Regions from separate parts of the Priestia sp. P1_B12_1 genome, predicted to be linked through region 1. Evidence: predicted binding sites of a transcription regulator. Region 1 holds the regulator's gene; each other region holds the start of a gene.

What was found. Region 1 encodes Rex, which represses fermentation and respiration genes when NADH is low (regulators of the CRP and FNR family bind a similar motif). Its sites were predicted from a motif close to TTGTGAAATATTTCACAA; they were not measured.
Region 2: the regulator Rex is predicted to act here: its motif matches at 2,297-2,314, upstream of AC1D0Y_RS14360 (ubiquinol oxidase subunit II).
Region 3: the regulator Rex is predicted to act here: its motif matches at 1,652-1,669, upstream of AC1D0Y_RS21840 (DUF1641 domain-containing protein).
Region 4: the regulator Rex is predicted to act here: its motif matches at 2,529-2,546, upstream of AC1D0Y_RS17850 (AtpZ/AtpI family protein).

Annotation. Positions count from the first base shown of each region.
Region 1 covers NZ_JBFTZR010000032.1:7,345-11,724, reverse strand. The annotation lists gene groES (co-chaperone GroES) at 1-20, opposite strand, end outside; gene AC1D0Y_RS28600 (CPBP family intramembrane glutamic endopeptidase) at 320-1,048, shown strand; gene AC1D0Y_RS28595 (YdiK family protein) at 1,045-1,272, shown strand; gene tatC (twin-arginine translocase subunit TatC) at 1,298-2,053, opposite strand; gene tatA (twin-arginine translocase TatA/TatE family subunit) at 2,069-2,254, opposite strand; gene AC1D0Y_RS28580 (redox-sensing transcriptional repressor Rex) at 2,308-2,946, opposite strand; gene abc-f (ribosomal protection-like ABC-F family protein) at 3,405-4,380, shown strand, end outside.
Region 2 covers NZ_JBFTZR010000003.1:660,408-664,787, forward strand. The annotation lists gene qoxB (cytochrome aa3 quinol oxidase subunit I) at 1-1,168, opposite strand, end outside; gene AC1D0Y_RS14360 (ubiquinol oxidase subunit II) at 1,170-2,108, opposite strand; gene xylE (D-xylose transporter XylE) at 2,855-4,276, opposite strand.
Region 3 covers NZ_JBFTZR010000007.1:160,477-164,856, reverse strand. The annotation lists gene AC1D0Y_RS21845 (NAD(P)/FAD-dependent oxidoreductase) at 1-1,087, opposite strand, end outside; gene AC1D0Y_RS21840 (DUF1641 domain-containing protein) at 1,121-1,573, opposite strand; gene AC1D0Y_RS21835 (hypothetical protein) at 2,003-2,419, shown strand; gene AC1D0Y_RS21830 (ammonium transporter) at 2,416-3,699, shown strand; gene AC1D0Y_RS21825 (IDEAL domain-containing protein) at 3,833-4,030, shown strand; gene AC1D0Y_RS21820 (hypothetical protein) at 4,216-4,380, shown strand, end outside.
Region 4 covers NZ_JBFTZR010000005.1:145,819-150,198, reverse strand. The annotation lists gene AC1D0Y_RS17875 (F0F1 ATP synthase subunit delta) at 1-66, opposite strand, end outside; gene AC1D0Y_RS17870 (F0F1 ATP synthase subunit B) at 63-581, opposite strand; gene atpE (F0F1 ATP synthase subunit C) at 684-896, opposite strand; gene atpB (F0F1 ATP synthase subunit A) at 987-1,697, opposite strand; gene AC1D0Y_RS17855 (ATP synthase subunit I) at 1,716-2,087, opposite strand; gene AC1D0Y_RS17850 (AtpZ/AtpI family protein) at 2,094-2,315, opposite strand; gene AC1D0Y_RS17845 (S8 family serine peptidase) at 2,613-4,380, opposite strand, start outside.

The DNA.
Region 1 (4,380 bases):
TCACCTAATGGCTTTAACAAGTGAAACAACCTCCTCAAATAATATGTTTGCATTTTTATTAGCACTCAACCTCAACGAGTGCTAACACAATTATTATATTAAAACAAAGTGGGTTTTTTTTGCAAGTATTAAACAAAAAAAATTTAAAATTTACGAAAACTACATATAATAGTCTTAGATTTCGACGATTTTGAGAAATAAAGCATTCTTTTCTCTGTTCAATAATATGTATGTTACAATACGAGCAAGAAGAAATTACTAACTTTACAGTACTTCTTCGACATATATACATAAAAACCTTTTAAAGGAGTATAGAAGATTGGAAAAACGTTATTGGTATGTTATCCTCACCTACATCCTTATGCAGTTTTCAGGAGTTGTTGGTATACCGCTGTTAAAATTAACAGGAGTGTTTGATCAATATCCAGTTCGAACAGCGAATGTCATGCTTTTGACTTATTGGACCATCATTAGCTTTATCCTTGGTTTACTTATTGTCTTACTGCTGCTGCGCCGTGACATGTCCATGCGTATAGAACATGCCGGATCAACGGTAACTGTGGTCTGGTCAGTCCTTGGGGTGTTTCTGGCTATGGCTGGTCAAGCTGTAGCAGGTATGATTGAGCACGCTCTTGGCATTACCCAAGTATCTGAAAACACACAAAATATTGTTAATCTTGTTAAAGCAACGCCGTTCCTCATTGTCGTTACGTCTGTTATTGGACCAATTCTAGAAGAGATTATTTTTCGAAAGATTATTTTCGGTTCTCTTCACAAACGATATAATTTCTTTATCTCTGCATTTATTAGTTCCCTTATTTTCGCTGCCGTACACTGGGATTTTAAACATTTGCTCGTGTATACAGCCATGGGATTTGTATTTGCATTCCTTTATGCAAGAACAAGACTAATTATTGTACCCATTATTGCTCACGTGTTGATGAATACAATCGTTATTTTATCTCAAACTATTTTTGCAGATAAAATTATAGAAATGCAAAAGCAAGCAGAACAAATGCAGTTTATTTTTGGAGGCATGTTTTTATGAAGAATATCCCTTTAACACGAGGGTTTATTTATATTATTATGGGGATTTTATTCACCTACCTGGCTATTCAAAATGCTCAGGAAACCGTGTGGAACTTCCCTACGATCTTATTTGCACTCGTAGCCGCATTCGATTTCAGATTTGCGGTTCGCATTTTTATCTTGCACTATAAAATTAAAAAGTTGCAGCAGCACTATAAAAATCAAGATGATTCATCTAAATAAAAAAACCACTGTTCCAGTGGTTTTTTTACATACTAACATCTTCTCTTTCTTGCTCTGCCCTTGCCTTTAACACTTTGCGATACGAAATGCGGGAAATAATGATGCTGATTTCATACAAAATTAAGAGCGGCACTGTCACCATCATGTGCGAGAGCAATTCTGGTGGTGTAATAAGTGCGGCAATAACTAGCAGTACGAAATAGGCATACTTTCGAATTTGAGATAAAAACATAGGCGTGATAATTCCTAATCGCGTCAAAAACATGACGACAACAGGAAGCTGAAACAACAGCCCAAAAGGCAGTGTGAGCTGCATTAAAAAAGAAAAGTATTCATTAATGCCAATCACTTGGTTTACATTCAGCTCATCAGAAACGCGCGTCATAAAATCGACGACAAATGGAAACAACACAAAATAAGAAAAAGAGACACCGCCGATAAAGAGAAAAATGGAAACAGGAATATATCCAAGCGTTACCTTACGCTCTTTTTCATATAAACCAGGACTAATAAATGCCCAAAGTTGATACAGTGCAACAGGAGCTGCAAGTACACAGCCGATAATAACAGCAAACTGCATATAAATCTTAACTGGATCTGTTAGCCTAAATGCATTCATCGTTAAATTTTTTGCCTCATCAGCATGCTGTAAATAGACAATAACCTTATCCGCTATAAAAAAGCCGCCAATTGTGGCAATCACAAAGAAAAATAAAACAATTAAAATGCGCTTTCGCAGCTCTCCTATATGATCATATATTGACATTTCTTGTTCGGTCATACTATGATCACCCTTTTACTCTTTGTCATCTACTTGACGCTGTTTATCTTTTTCACGATCTTCTGAGGCACCGCTAGCGGCATGCTTAAACTCTCTAAGCGTTTGCCCGACTGATCTTCCTAGCTCCGGTAACCGTTTCGGTCCAAAAATAAGCAGTGCTACAATCGCAATAATAATCCAACTGCCTGCTCCAATCCCCATATTCCCACTCTCCTTATTAATTTAGACTTAAGGAAATCGTAACATAGTCCGCCTTATTCAACAGGATAATTTTTCAAAAAGTAGACGAGCGACTGTAATTCTACAGCCAGATCAATATGATGCAGTCGAATCTCATCCGGTACGTTTAAGCGTGCAGGAGTAAAGTTTAAAATTCCTTTAATTCCGCAACTCACTAAACGATCGGTAATTTGCTGAGCAACAGTGGCTGGAACGGTTAAAATCGCTACTGAGATGTCATCACTCATATAATCTTCCAATTGGTCAAGATGATAGACGGGCACGTCGCCTACTTTTGTACCGACTTTATCTTCTATCACATCAAAAGCGCACTCAATTTTGGTGTTATTATTTTTAATAAAATTATAATTTAAAAAGGCCGTTCCTAGATTCCCTACGCCAATCAGTGCTACTTTCGTTACTTCATCTTGGTCTAACGTTTTACGGAAAAATGTAAGTAAATAATTCACATTGTAGCCGTATCCCTTTTTCCCTAATGCTCCAAAGTAAGAAAAATCCCGGCGAATAGTAGCAGAATCAACTTTCACTGCCTCACTTAACTCCGCTGACGAAACACGCTGTTTACCAGAAGCATGCAAGTTTTTTAAAAAACGATAATAAAGCGGCAATCGTTTAGCCGTTGCTTGTGGTATTTTTAATTGTTCAGTGTTCACGTTGTACCCCCTCAGTTCATGTATGTCATTACTAACATTTTCAAGTCATATTGCATTACCTTTCACAAAGCCTCAACCGCCTTGAGGTAGCGCTTCCAATTCTCTCTCTTTTCTCTTGTTTTATATATACTCCGCTTCACACCCCGACGCCTTTTGTCTATCCAGCACTACTTAAAGTCGGTAGCTAGAACGAAGTAATTAGCTCTTCAAAGGATCCGTTTGTTAGTCATGACGGGTTTTCTACATCCATCATATATAAGTTCAGAGATGCACTTATCTCTTATTTTAACATAGTATCCTGTATAAAATGTGCAGGTAAAATCATTTTATTTCATGAATCAAAACATTCGCTTCATCATTTGTCCTTGTCTCTCTACAAATTACAAACGCTTGTAGGAAGAACTTGTAGTTGAAAATATGTTAAAATACACTATGGATATACTACTAGAGGTGAAAAAATGATTATTCTACAATTGAACGGTATTACAAAATACTATGGGGCAGAACCCATTTTATCGAATATAAAGTTAGAAGTACAATCAAAAGACCGCATTGCCCTAGTGGGACGAAACGGTGCTGGTAAATCAACTTTATTAAAAATTATTGCTGAGCAGCTTTCTTATGACAGCGGAGAAATTATTAAACCTAAAGGTGTTTCCATTGATTATATGGGACAAGATACAGTTCTTGAGTCAACACTCTCCATATGGGAAGAAATGATGACGGTCTTTGCTCCGTTAAAGAAGATGGAAAAAGAATTACGTACGCTTGAAACGAAGATGGGCGATCCAGACATTTTTAATGATTCAGTTCAATACGAAAAACTAACCAAAGAGTACGATCAGCTTCAAGTAACGTTCAAAGATTTAGGCGGCTATCAATATGAAGCGGATACACGATCTATTCTTCATGGTTTCCGTTTCTCAAACTTTGACTATAGCACCCCTATTTCCTCCTTGAGCGGTGGACAAAAAACGCGCTTGGCTCTTGCAAAACTGCTTTTAACAAAGCCAGACTTGCTTATTCTGGATGAGCCTACCAACCACTTAGATATTGAAACTTTAGCATGGCTGGAACAGTTTCTGCAAGGGTATGAAGGAGCTATTTTAATTGTTTCACACGATCGTTACTTCCTTGATAAGGTCGTAAATCAAGTGTATGAAGTCACACAAAAAACAACGGTCAAGTACACGGGCAACTACTCTAAATACCTTGTACAAAAAGCAGAGCGATATGAAAAAGAGTTGCGTCAGTACGAAAAACAGCAAGATGAAGTCGCAAAACTGAATGATTTTATTCAGCGAAACATCGCCCGCGCATCGACTACAAAACGTGCGCAAAGCAGACGTAAGCAGCTCGATCGAATGGAGTTAATAAATCGACCTAACGACGGCGAAAAATCGGCTAGTTTTTCGTTTGAAATTGAGCGTCAAA
Region 2 (4,380 bases), on a different contig from region 1:
ACGGGATAAAAGCAATTGTCCATAGCATTGGCTGCGTCATTTGAATGCGGCCCCGGAACATCGTAAATAACCAGTTGAACACTTTAACACCCGTTGGAATTCCGATAGCCATCGTCGTAATAGCAAAAAACACATTCACATTAGCACCTGCACCCATCGTAAAGAAATGATGTACCCATGTGAAATACGATAGAACGCTAATAATCATCATTGAAAAAACCATAGACTTATAGCCAAATATCTTCTTTTGAGAAAACGTTGCAACGATTTCAGAAAAAATGCCGAATGCAGGAAGTACAACGATATACACTTCAGGATGTCCCCACATCCAAATTAAGTTAATGTACATCATCGGATTTCCTCCGCCGGTCATAGTAAATAAGTGTCCGTCAAAGAAGCGGTCAATAAACAATAAAGCAAGCGTTACGGTTAATACAGGAAACGCGAAAATGATAATAATACAGCTTGCTAGAACGGACCACGTGAATAGGGGCATATGCATAAGTTTCATGCCCGGTGCACGCATTTTTAAAATAGTCATAATAAAATTAATTCCAGAAGCCAAGCTGCCAATACCTGATATTTGAATACCCCAAATATAAAAATCTTGACCTGGTCCAGGACTGAACTGCATGCCAGAAAGCGGCGGATAACTCAACCATCCTGCATCTGGCGAGCCGCCGATTACAAACGACAAATTAAAAAGCATGGCGCCAAAGAAAAATAGCCAAAAGCTTACCGCGTTTAAAAAAGGATAGGCGACATCTCTTGCTCCAATTTGAAGCGGCACAACAATGTTAAAGAACGCAAACATAAGCGGCATTGCCATAAATAGAATCATAATAGTTCCGTGCGTAGTAAAAATTTCGTTGTAATGATTAGAATCTAGAAAATGCCACTGAGGGAATGCTAGTTGAATACGCATTAATAGTGCATCTACTCCGCCTCGAAACAGCATTAATAATGAAGAAAGCATATACATAATTCCAATTTTTTTATGATCGACCGTTGTAAGCCACTCACGCCATAGCCACTTCCACTTTTTAAGATACGTAAGAACAAAAATAATACCGGCTAGTGTTAACAAAATGGCAACATCTGCTCCATAAATCATCGGTTCTCCTGTCACAAAAAAATGAGATGAAAAATCTTTTAATTTGTCTAACAACTTATTTTCCTCCTTCCTGGTGCTCGTGCTGTGCATGTACTTGTTCTTCAGAAGCCACATTCATAGTCTTCATGTCTTCATTTTTCATATGGTGATGCTGACTATAATATTGACCACCGTTTTTAATGACAATTTCTTGAAATAAGCCTTTAGGAATGGTAGAATACGATTTTTCTAGAGAAAGACCTTGTTTGGCAAGACTGTTATAATCAGCTTTTGTTAAAGCTGGTGATGTTTCTTTCACTTGCTTTACCCACTGATTAAATTCTTTTGTCGATGTAGATTTAACTTTAAAATTCATATGAGCGAATCCTTCACCCGTAAAATTCGCACCCGAACCAAAATATTCTCCCTTGTGATCAGCTTGCAGCCAAAGCCCCATTGCCATTCCCGGCATGGTATATAATTGTCCTCCCAACTCCGGTACCCAAAAAGAATTCATAGGTGCATCTGACGTTAGCACGAATTGAACGGGCACATCTTTTGGAATGTTGACATAGTTCACTGTCGCAATATCTTGATCCGGATATTGAAATAACCATTTCCAGTCAAGAGACGTTACTTCAATCGTTAGCGGCTTTACATCTTTTTGCGGCGGATCTACTAAGTCATACGTTGTTCTGGCCGTAGCGAAACCTAAAATACCAATAATAATAATGGGGACGCCCCACCAAATAAATTCAAGACGCTTGCTATCGTCCCAGTCTGGCCGATACGGAGCCTTGTTTCCAGGCTTATCACGGTAGCGTAAAACGATATACACAAGCAGACCTAAAACAGGAATAACAACAATTGTGCATAAAATTATTGAAAAAATAATTAACTGGTATTCTTTTTGAGCCACCGCCCCCTGCGGGTTTAAAATCAAATAACGACTATCACAGCCTGCTAAAAAAATTGTGATGAATACGGAGAGAATGATTAACTTGCTAATATGCATTGATTTTTGCTTTCTCACCTAAGTTCAGGCTCCCTTCCTCTAAATCTCTGTACATAATAATGGTATATAAACGTTCATATTAGAGAAGCATCTCAACAGATCAAAAGGCTAAAAACCTCCTAACATATTGAAGTTTGTCATGACATATTGCTTACTCCTAAAAAATTATCATGTTGCGTTGTTAAAGGGTGTGATATTTATCACACTTGAAGCGATTTTTATCTAGTTTAAATGGCTTTACCATAATTTTGTCACATATTTGGTTAAATGTGGTGTGTAATAGGAGGGTCAGCATTGCCTTGTGACTAGCCTAATAAAAGTAAAAAACTCTTCCAGTTTTTATTAACTGGAAGAGTTTTTTCATAAGTATTAGATGAAGTATTGAGCTTTAACACTTACTGATTTGCTTGTTTGACCTGCTGAAACGTCCAATCAATCATTTTCTGATTTTGATAAGTGGGAACCCATGAAGCATGATCTACTTTAATTCTTTAGGATATTCCGTATATAGTGGATGCCCCCAGATTTTTTGTAAATTCATTGCACCGTTATTTATATTTACGATGAAACACTCCTCATAAAGAAAACTATATTTCTATTTTCAAAGAGACTTATCACTATAGCAATATTTTTTAAAAAAGCTATTCACTTTCTTCATAAAGATTACATATTAAAAACACCTAAAGATAGTTTAGGTGTTTTTGAAATTTTTATATTCATCTATTCTCTAAGTAAAAGCTCAATGGTTATATGGCCTTCTTACTCTTTGAAGCCCCTAGTTTTTTTCTCCACATATTTTCCATTTGTTCGAGAGTTTTACCTTTTGTTTCAGGAACAAATTTCCAGACAAACAAAGCAGAAAGTATACTCATTAAACCGTAAAAACCATATGTTAATCCTCCGCTATATTCCATCATCACGGGATATGTAGAGGAAATAAAATAGTTAGCCGCCCACTGAGCAGCTACGGCAATAGCTACAGCACGACCTCTAATTTTATTAGGAAAAATCTCTGAAATGAGCACCCAACAAATTGGTCCCCATGACATCATAAAGGAAGCTGTATAAATAATGATAAATACAAGCGTCCCTATACCAATGATGTTTGAAAAAGCCATGCTTGCTACACCGAACATTCCAATGGCCATTCCGATAGACCCTGTTATTAATAAAGGTTTTCTTCCCAAACGATCAACCGTCAAAATTGCAATTACTGTAAAAATAACGTTTACTAATCCCATAATAATGGTTTGCAGCATAGAAGACCCTTTAGCTGCTCCCATGCTTTCAAAAATACGCGGAGCATAATATAGAGCTACATTGATTCCTACAAACTGTTGAAATACAGAAAGCAGTATACCGACAACGATAACTAATTTTCCATATGCCAATAATTTTTCAGACGAAACATTGGTAGAAATTGTTTGTTTAATATCTTCTAAAATTGATTTCGCTTCTGAAGATCCATTAATTTTAGTTAGTATGGCTAAAGCTTTTTGATCTTGATTCTGTATAGCTAAGTAGCGAGGCGTTTCAGGAACTAAAAACAAGAGTGCTGCAAAGAGTAAAGCTGGAATGGCTCCTGAAGCAAACATGTATCTCCAACCTACATCATTAATCCATTCTAAGGTTTCCCCATTTGCAATACCCCAATTCACGAAGTAAACGACTAACATTCCAAAAATAATCATAAATTGATTGAACGATACCAATCTGCCGCGAATATCTGCCGGTGCAATTTCTCCTATATAGATGGGACAAATGGCTGATGCTAAGCCAACACCAATCCCACCTATAATACGGTAGAAGTTAAAAGCAAGTAACAAAGAGAGTGTCGGTTCCCCTTTTGTGAAAAATAAAAACTCAGGATAAGAAGCGCCTAACGCTGAGACTATAAAAAGAATAGCTGCTAGTATAAGTGATTGTTTGCGTCCTAGTTTCGTCGCAAAATAACCAGATACCAATCCTCCAATAATACATCCTATTAAAGCACTTGATACAGTAACACCATGTGCTAAAGATCCTAACCCTAAGCTGTCAATAAGATACACCTTTAATGATTCTTCAGCTCCAGATATTACAGCTGTATCATATCCAAACAGTAACCCTCCGATAGCGGCAACTAAGGTAATAGAAAAAATATATAATGAGTTTCGATTTTGTTTCATGCGTTGTTAAAAGCAGTTAGTTAAAAGTAACAGTAACAGTAGAAGTTCTATTTCTAACTGAGTTCGCACTTATTTGAATGCGTTTTCAAATTCTTGGAACACAA
Region 3 (4,380 bases), on a different contig from region 1:
GCGTTTTGTTTCCGCCGATTGTACCAATTGCATCTTTGCGTCCAAGACTTCCTAGTGTACCAGAGAAGACAGGAACGAATGATTCCATTGCTCCGCCGCGAATAGCTACTGCTAAGTTCACGCCTACAACTTCACCCATTTGCCAAGCTAATTGAGCAGTAGGTGGGTAAGGGCGACCTTCTGGACCCATTACAACCGCTGAGTCACCAGCAAGGAATACATCTTTATGAGATGTAGATTGTAAGAATTCATTTACAAGTGCACGACCGCGGTTTACTTCGATACCTGAGTTAGCAACTACAGAGTTACCTTGAACTCCGCCAGTCCATACCATTGTTTTTGTTTCAATTTTGCTGCCGTCTTTAAGTTCAACAGTTGTAGCATCCATTTTTGTTACAGGTGTACCAGTAACAAATGTAACGCCACGTTTTGTTAAGCTTGATTGAGCGCGCTCTACTAATTCAGCAGGGAAGCCTGGAAGAACTGTAGGAGCTGCTTCTACACAGTATAGAGAAATTTCTTTTGGATCAACACCGTGTTTTAGACATAGGCTTGGCATTAAGTCAGCGTATTCACCAACAAGTTCGATACCTGTTAATCCGCCGCCGCCAACTACGATTGTACCGTCAGCTTTATTTTTTGTTTTGCTGTATTCAGCGATACAAGCTTCTACGTGTGCACGTAAACGGTTTGCATCATTTACTGATTTAAGAACGAAGCTGTGCTCTTCTAAACCAGGGATACCGAAGTAAGCAGTTTCACTACCTAAAGCTGTAACAAGGTAGTCGTAGCTTAATTTTGTACCATCTTCAAGAGATACTTCACGTTGATCTGGTGAGATTTCTTTTACCGTTGCAATTTTTAAATCAACGTTGTAGTTTTTAAGTAATTTATCAAGTGGTAAAGCTACCGCTTGTTCAGAAACGCCGCCTACAGCTAGACGGTGTAATTCTGTAATGATTTGGTGAGTAGCAAAACGGTTCACTACTGTAATTTTTGCTTCATCCGCACTTAGGTGTTGGCGAGCTGTCATTGCAGTTAATAAACCACCGTAACCGCCGCCTAAAATTAAAATATGTTTTGACATAGTCGATCCTCCGTCCACACTTTTTAATGAAAATTATTTTTGTTTTTCGTTTGTAATGTCTAAATACGCTTGTGCAAAGCGGAATAGTTTTTGAGCTTGTGGATCTTTAAGCATGCGTAATAAACCGAATAAACCGATTGAATTAGAAGCATTTGCTTCTGCACGATCGTTTGCTTCGATTGCAGTAGCTGCAAGACCTTTTACTGTTCCTTCTACCGGCTCGATAAATTCTTTTACTCCACCAAGTAGATCTTCTTTTAATACGTCGTCAGTTAATAATGATTGCGCAACGTCGTAAGTTTTTGTAAGCACCGTTACCATTTCAGATAATTTTGGTAAATTATCTACAAGAACAGTAAGAGCTTCTTGTACTTCAGGCTTTAACAATTGATCTAACACATCCGCTTGACCTTTGTTAACTGCCGCTTCTGTTTGTACAGCAGCATTTTCCTCTGCAGCTGATTTTTGAATAGTTGATTGAGACATGAAAAGTCCTCCTTTGCTGGATACTGTTGCATATGTAGTTCCTAGTTATCTGCTAGACTTTCAAACTACATTGTGAAGTTGTGAAATCTTGCACATAATTCTATTTTAATTTTAATACGAGATAAAATCAACTCATTTCGTTGAAAAAATAAGTGAAGAACCTCGTAACCCTTTGTTTAATAAAAGTTTATAAAAAATAAAACGAATAATTGCCTAGGTAAATAAAATTAAAATAGGGAACTAACATGATTCCTCTTCCTACGATAAAACAAATAACGTCATATTTCAACACATACGAACTTAATATTCTATAAGTATTAAAAAGATAGGGCGCATTTACTATTTAAAGAGTTTTCAAAAAATTACATTGACTTACTATAGTGTTCTACATATAATCAAAATATAACATCTTATGTAAGGAGATATAACATGGTTATAGTGGATGAACTTTATCATAATGTGGTCATTACGTTGCCTCAATTAAAATTAATTGAATTTATAATGAAGTTAAAAGAAGCTAAAGCACAAGAAATAGAAGATATAAAAACGAAAATTAGTAAATACGAAGAGAAGAAACGTGCTGAAGAAGCTTGGTATCAATCACTATCACCGTTTCGTAAATTTTTTACCGGGCGTCCTTTAAGTCAGCATCAAGCGGTCGAGTATATGGTATACGTAAAGGAGCGCTTTAAAAAAATTGATCACCTTAAAGCACAAATGCGAGAACTTCATGAAGTTCTTGAATTAATAAAAGCGGAAAATGAAGAAACAAGTGAAATTACGCTTTCGCCTGCTATTGTACAAGAAATAAAACGATTAAAAAGCAGTGGAGGCGTTGGGATATGAGTGTTAATGAACTAAGTTTAGGTATAAATACAACGTGGGTTGTATTAACAGCCGCGATGATTTTGTTAATGGAAGGCGGCTTTGCCTTGCTAGAGGCAGGTTTTGTCCGCTATAAAAATAGCGTGAATATTATTATGAAAGTATTCGCTGATATTACAATAGGAACGCTTTGTTTCTATTTAATTGGTTTTGGATTAATGTACGGCGATGATTTAGGTGGAGTTGTCGGTAAAAGCGGTTTTGCGCTCTCGGGTAATTTATCGCACCTTGACATTCCAATTGGGCTTGAAACGTTTTGGCTGTTTCAATGTGCGTTTGTTATTGCGGTCATTTCTATCGTTTCTGGAGCGGTGGCAGAACGAATTAATTTCCGCGCATATCTTTTATATGCGATTTTGATGACTACATTTATTTATCCTATAGCCGGCCACTGGATTTGGGGAGGCGGATGGATTAGTAAGTTAGGGATGCTTGATTTTGCCGGTTCGGCAGTTATTCATGCTCTTGGCGGTTTTTCAGCTTTAGCAGCTGCAATAATGATTGGACCGAGAAAAGGGAAGTTCGCGAAAAATGGAATCAGTTCTGTTTCTCTTCCAAGCAATTTGCCGCTTGCATCAGTGGGTGCTTTTTTATTATGGTTTGGATGGTTCGGGTTTAATGCAGGAAGTACGCTAAGTGCTACTGACGTTAGAATTGGTCACATTGCTATTGTCACAATGTTATCAGCAGCAGCAGGCGGAGCAGCTACTTTATTTTATACTTTATTTCGCTACAACCGTTCAGATGCACCTTCTGTGATAAATGGATCGCTTGCCGGACTGGTTGGCATTACGGCCGGGTGCGCTTTTGTTAACACACCATCTGCTATTTTTATTGGAGCTGTATCTGGTTTATTAATGATGGCAGCTACAAACTGGCTCGAAGCACGTCAAATCGACGATCCTGTAGGAGCTTTTCCTGTACACGCTGCTTCGGGAATATGGGGCACGTTGGCTGTAGGCTTGTTTTCTACAGACGGCGGTGTGTTTACAGGAGGGAGCTGGACATTATTTGGCGTTCAACTTCTTGGGTTAATCGCTCTATGCGCTTGGGGATTTGTTACGACGTGGATAGGGTTAAAGGTTATTTCCTTGGTGGTTCCGCTTCGATCTACGGAAGAAGAAGAAGAAGTGGGCTTAGATATTAGCTACCACGGTATCATGGCAGCTCATCAGGCTCCTGAATTTATTGAATATGAAAACTACTATGCGGAAGTAAAAGAAAAAGCCGCAGATTCGTAATAAAAGGCCGCGCTTTATAACAAAAGGGCGGCCTTTTTATGTGAAAAAAAATAGATTAAAATACTTGGTTTAAATGATTGAAAAGTCAGAATATTTGTGTTATATTATAAAAAAGCCAAGGAGTTGATTTCTTATGAAAAAGAATTTACTTAATTCACCGCAAAAATCCAACGGAAAGGTGCTTGATGCATTATTCGCTGAGATGATTCTAGACAAGGCGATTGCAGAATTTCGTAAAGCACAGCTAAAAGAAGAAATCGACCGCACGCTATTGATGAAAAATAAAGAAGAGTTTTTAAAACTCTCATCAGAACTTAAACAAATTTCTTAATTACTTACTATACTTCACACACCATCTATTTTAGATGGTGTGTTTTATTTTTGATACCTACTAAAAGGGATTAATTAGTAATAATTATGAATATATTCCTATTTAAAACTTTATTTACATTAATTGTATTGACTTCTTTTATGGATTTTTTTAACATAAACAAGAATTAAAGAGGAGGGGTTTGGTTGGGACATCTATTATTAGTAGATAGCTTGATTGCAGGTATTGTTTGTATTGTGTTAGGAATTTTATTTAGAGCTCATAAAACAAGCAAATTTTTGTATGGCATAGGGATTGTGTTTGGTCTTATTTTTGTGATCGGGACAGTCACTCATTCTCCATCTAATACA
Region 4 (4,380 bases), on a different contig from region 1:
CTGTTTTTCTGTTGCTAATTGAAAAAGAGCTAGTGCATAGCGTTTGGCTACAGCTGGTTGACTCATCGTACATCCCCTACTTCTTGGATATATTCATGAATTAACTTCTCTTGATCTTGTTCAGAAAGTTCTTTTTCAATAACTTTCGACGCAATTAAAACAGATAATGAAGCAACTTGCTCACGTAACGCAGCAACTGCTTGATCTTTTTGCTGTTCGATTTCTTGTTTTGCTGCAGCTTTTAGACGCTCAGACTCTTCGCGTGCTGCCGCAATGATTTCTTCTTTTTTATCTTCTGCAGACTTTCTAGCGTTTTCCATCATTACTTGCACTTCTTGACGAGATTGCTTTAAGATTTCACGCTGCTCTTCAACAAGCTTCTTCGCTTCCTCATTTTGCTTTTCTGCTTCATCAATCTCACCGGCAATATGCTCTTCACGTTTTTTCATGATTCCCATTACAGGACCAAACGCGAATTTTTGAAGTAACGCAAGTAGGATAAGGAACATCACTAATTGGAAAAGAATATCTCCACCATTAATGCCTGCTGCTCCTAACACAAACATGTTCGACACGGCCATGTTCACTCCCTTCAGAGACTCCACATATATAATTTACTTATTAAAGACATAAAGTAATGGCGAAGGTTCTTTTGAATGATCTTCGCCACATGTAACACATTATTATTTACCTTGTACCATGAATGCAATAACTACGGCGATAATTGGAAGCGCCTCAACTAAGGCAACCCCAACGAACATCATTGAAGTTAATGTACCACGTGCTTCTGGTTGGCGAGCTGTGCCTTCAATCGTCTTAGAAACGATAAGACCGTTACCAATACCAGCACCTAGTGCCGCTAAACCAATCGCAATTGCAGATGCTATTAAACCCATTTTATAAAGTCCTCCCTTAATATATATGATTTTGTTTAACAAAGTTTTGTTTTGTCCAAATTGGGTATTACTTGAACAAAGCTTTATAAATTAATGGTCGCTACTCACTTTGTGAGATAAATAAACCATCGTTAACATTGTGAAAATGAAGGCCTGAATTGCGCCTACAAAAATACTAAATCCTTGCCATAAAAGCATTGGAATAGCAGCTCCAATTGTACCTAAGAAGCCTGTTGTTGCTAAACCAGCTAGCAAGCTTAACAAAATTTCCCCAGCATAAATATTACCGTAAAGACGAAGGCCAAGCGTTAACGTATTGGCAAACTCCTCGATAATCTTAAGCGGGAATAAAAATGCCATTGGCTTGAAGTAATCTTTCGTGTATGCAGAGAAACCTCGCATTTTAATACCATAATAATGTGATAGTACAACTACCATAACGGCTAACGTCAGCGTAATTGCTGGATCAGCGGTTGGCGATTTCCACCATAAGTTATGGTCAATCACGATGGCAAATGGAAGACCCAACATATTTGACACAAAAATGTACATAAGTAAAGTTACACCTAGCGTCAAAAAGCGGCCACCTGTTTTCCAATCCATATTGCTATTAACGAGTCCTTTAACAAAATCTAAGACCCATTCAATAAAGTTTTGTGCACCGCTTGGCTTCATAGCAAGAGTACGAGTACATAAAACTGCAATTAAGAATACAATAACAGAAGCTACGGTAACCATAAGCAAGTTACTTTGACTAAAAGTAAGGCCTAGAAACTCTATAGTTGGTGATTCATGACCCAACTGTGTTCACCTCTCTTTCTATCTTCTACGCATATTTTGAACAACTAAATCTATGATAATGACAACATAATACGTCATTAATCCCACAACTACACTAATAATATGAAAGGTTTTTGGATAAGAGATGGTAATCACAACTGCGAGAGCAGCTGTTGCAAATCTTACAACAGTCCCAATTGAACGGGGCTTTTTCCCCTCATCCAACGCCTGTCCAAACTGCTCAAACTTTCTTACCAAGTTCCACAAATTATACAAACTCAGGGCGGTTCCTAAAATTAAACCTGCAAAAACAGCCTTATAACTTGTAAATCCCCAGCCGAGAACGTATAATGCTAACAAATACAATATGTATGAACGAAGTCTTGGAAAAACGTGCTGCAAATCCTGCATGAATTATTAATCTCCTGAAAAAAAATGGTGGACTGTCCGCAGCATCATAAAAACACCTGCTGCTAGCCCTGAAAGAAGGCCTAAAATCAAAAATAGTGGTTCGGTATCAAGCCATTGATCAGCCCATCTCCCAGAGAATAAGCCAATTAAGACTGAACCTGCTAACTGTGATAGAATGATTGACACTAATGCCATCGCTTGCAAAGGATGACGGTTGCGATCTTTCATAAGCTCATACCCCTTTTGCAAAATTTTCTTTTTTCCGAATTCTCTATCGTTTTTATAGCTCAATATATGATAGAAGGGCAAAAAAAATTGCTAAAAAAGGTAAAAACAGCTAATAAAATACGCAGAAATATCAACGGTTTTCACAGGTTGAAAACCTTATCATTTATATTCCCTGTAAGCATACAATAGCGTATATTTAATGTCAATGTGTTTAAGCTAAAAACTTCACAATCTCTTCTTATTGTTCACATTTCTGCCACACATAAAACCTCTTCAAATGAAAACATTTAAAGAGGTTCATTCAATCGTTATTGTACTGTGTACAACCTGCTCTTGTCTATGCTTTTTCACAAATGCAAATATTTGGTACGACCCCGGTACAAGCGATTCATCGATCGTTATTTTTCGTTTTCTCATGCCTCTTTCTACATCAACGTCAACATCTAAATACGATATAAACTGTAAAGACTGCTTATCAAAAAGAGCAACGCCTAACTCATCTGCTCCTTCAGGCAAAAACAGTTCATAACTATACGTATTTTTCTCTTTTTCCGCTGCTACTTGCAATCCCATGACACGAGGATAATCTGGAATGCTAACCATGTACATATAAGGAAGCGAAAATGTTTCACGTGAATCATTTATTTCCAAATATCCGTCATATATACCTTTATTTTTAAAACGGGGCTGCACCGATAAAGTGACAGCTATTTCTTTTGTCTGATGTGGCTGCACCGTGACGGGTAATGGAACATCCCAGTTCACTCCTTCATCCCTTTTCGGAACGTTTAAGCGATACGTTTTTGCTTTATCAGACTGGTTATCAATTTTAAATGATAAGACTTTCTTTGATGGGCGCGTAAAAATACCGAAAGATAAAGAAGATGGATAAAATAAAGAGTCTGCTGTGACAGCTTTTGCTATTTGAATTCTCCCGGCTCCTTGTTCATATACGCGATACGTTTGACCGTTTAGCTGCTGCATTACTTTACTTGTGTTCATCAATGAAGCTTTGACTTGTTCAGGAGACCAGTTCGGGTGAGCTTGTAAAATAAGAGCACACGCTCCAGCTACATGGGGCGCAGCCATACTTGTGCCATGCATGCGTTCATATCCCCCGGGAACTGTACTATTAATGAAGTAACCAGGTGCGACGACGTCCGGCTTGATTCCCCAAGTAGTCGTTACAGGCCCTCTTGAACTGAAAGATGTAAGCAAGTCTTGAACCACTTGCTTGCCAGTGCGTAAGTATGGCTGTTGAGACTGAATGTGTTGATTAATGATATCACCGCTTTTTTTACTTACCCATATCACTGGAATATTTACTGACTCTTTTAGTTTACCGATTATGCTTTTTTCAGTCGGACTATATAAAATAACGGCTTTTGCTCCTGCCTGTTCAGCTTGTTTAATCTTTTTTTCAACCGCATTTCCTTCTGCTTTTAGCAAAATGACGTTGCCCAACGCATGCTTTTGCTCTTTGGAGTATTGTTCATTTATTACACGCAGCGTTTGATTAAACGTCCATGGACGAGACCCTTCTACTGGCGCCATCATAATTTTTTCTTTGTTAAATCCAATTGTTAGAAATTGAACTGTCGTCGGGGAAACAGAAGCGCCAACGGAAATAGCTTTTCCCGCTGTACCCGGAGAGCCCACCGTCCATAAACCTGGACCTGAATTGCCGCTGGATGTAACCGTTACAATTCCTTTTTCAACAGCTCGATCTAACGCTAAGCTTGTTGGTAAATCCGGACCATTCACATCATTTCCTAATGATAAATTAATAATATCTACATCATCTTGAATTGCTTTTTCGATAGCTAGAATAACACTTTCAGACGTTCCAGCTCCTCCTGGTCCAAGAGCTCGGTATGCGTAGATCTCCGATTGAGGTGCTACACCTTTAATATTTCCATTTGCTGCAATAATACCGGCTACATGAGTGCCATGCAGAGTAGGCTCTCCTTGCTCCCGAGTGGTTTCCATCGGCTCATAATCTTTATCTATTACATCATACCCTCCCCTGTAGGTTTGTTTTAAATCGGGATGAGAATAATCAACA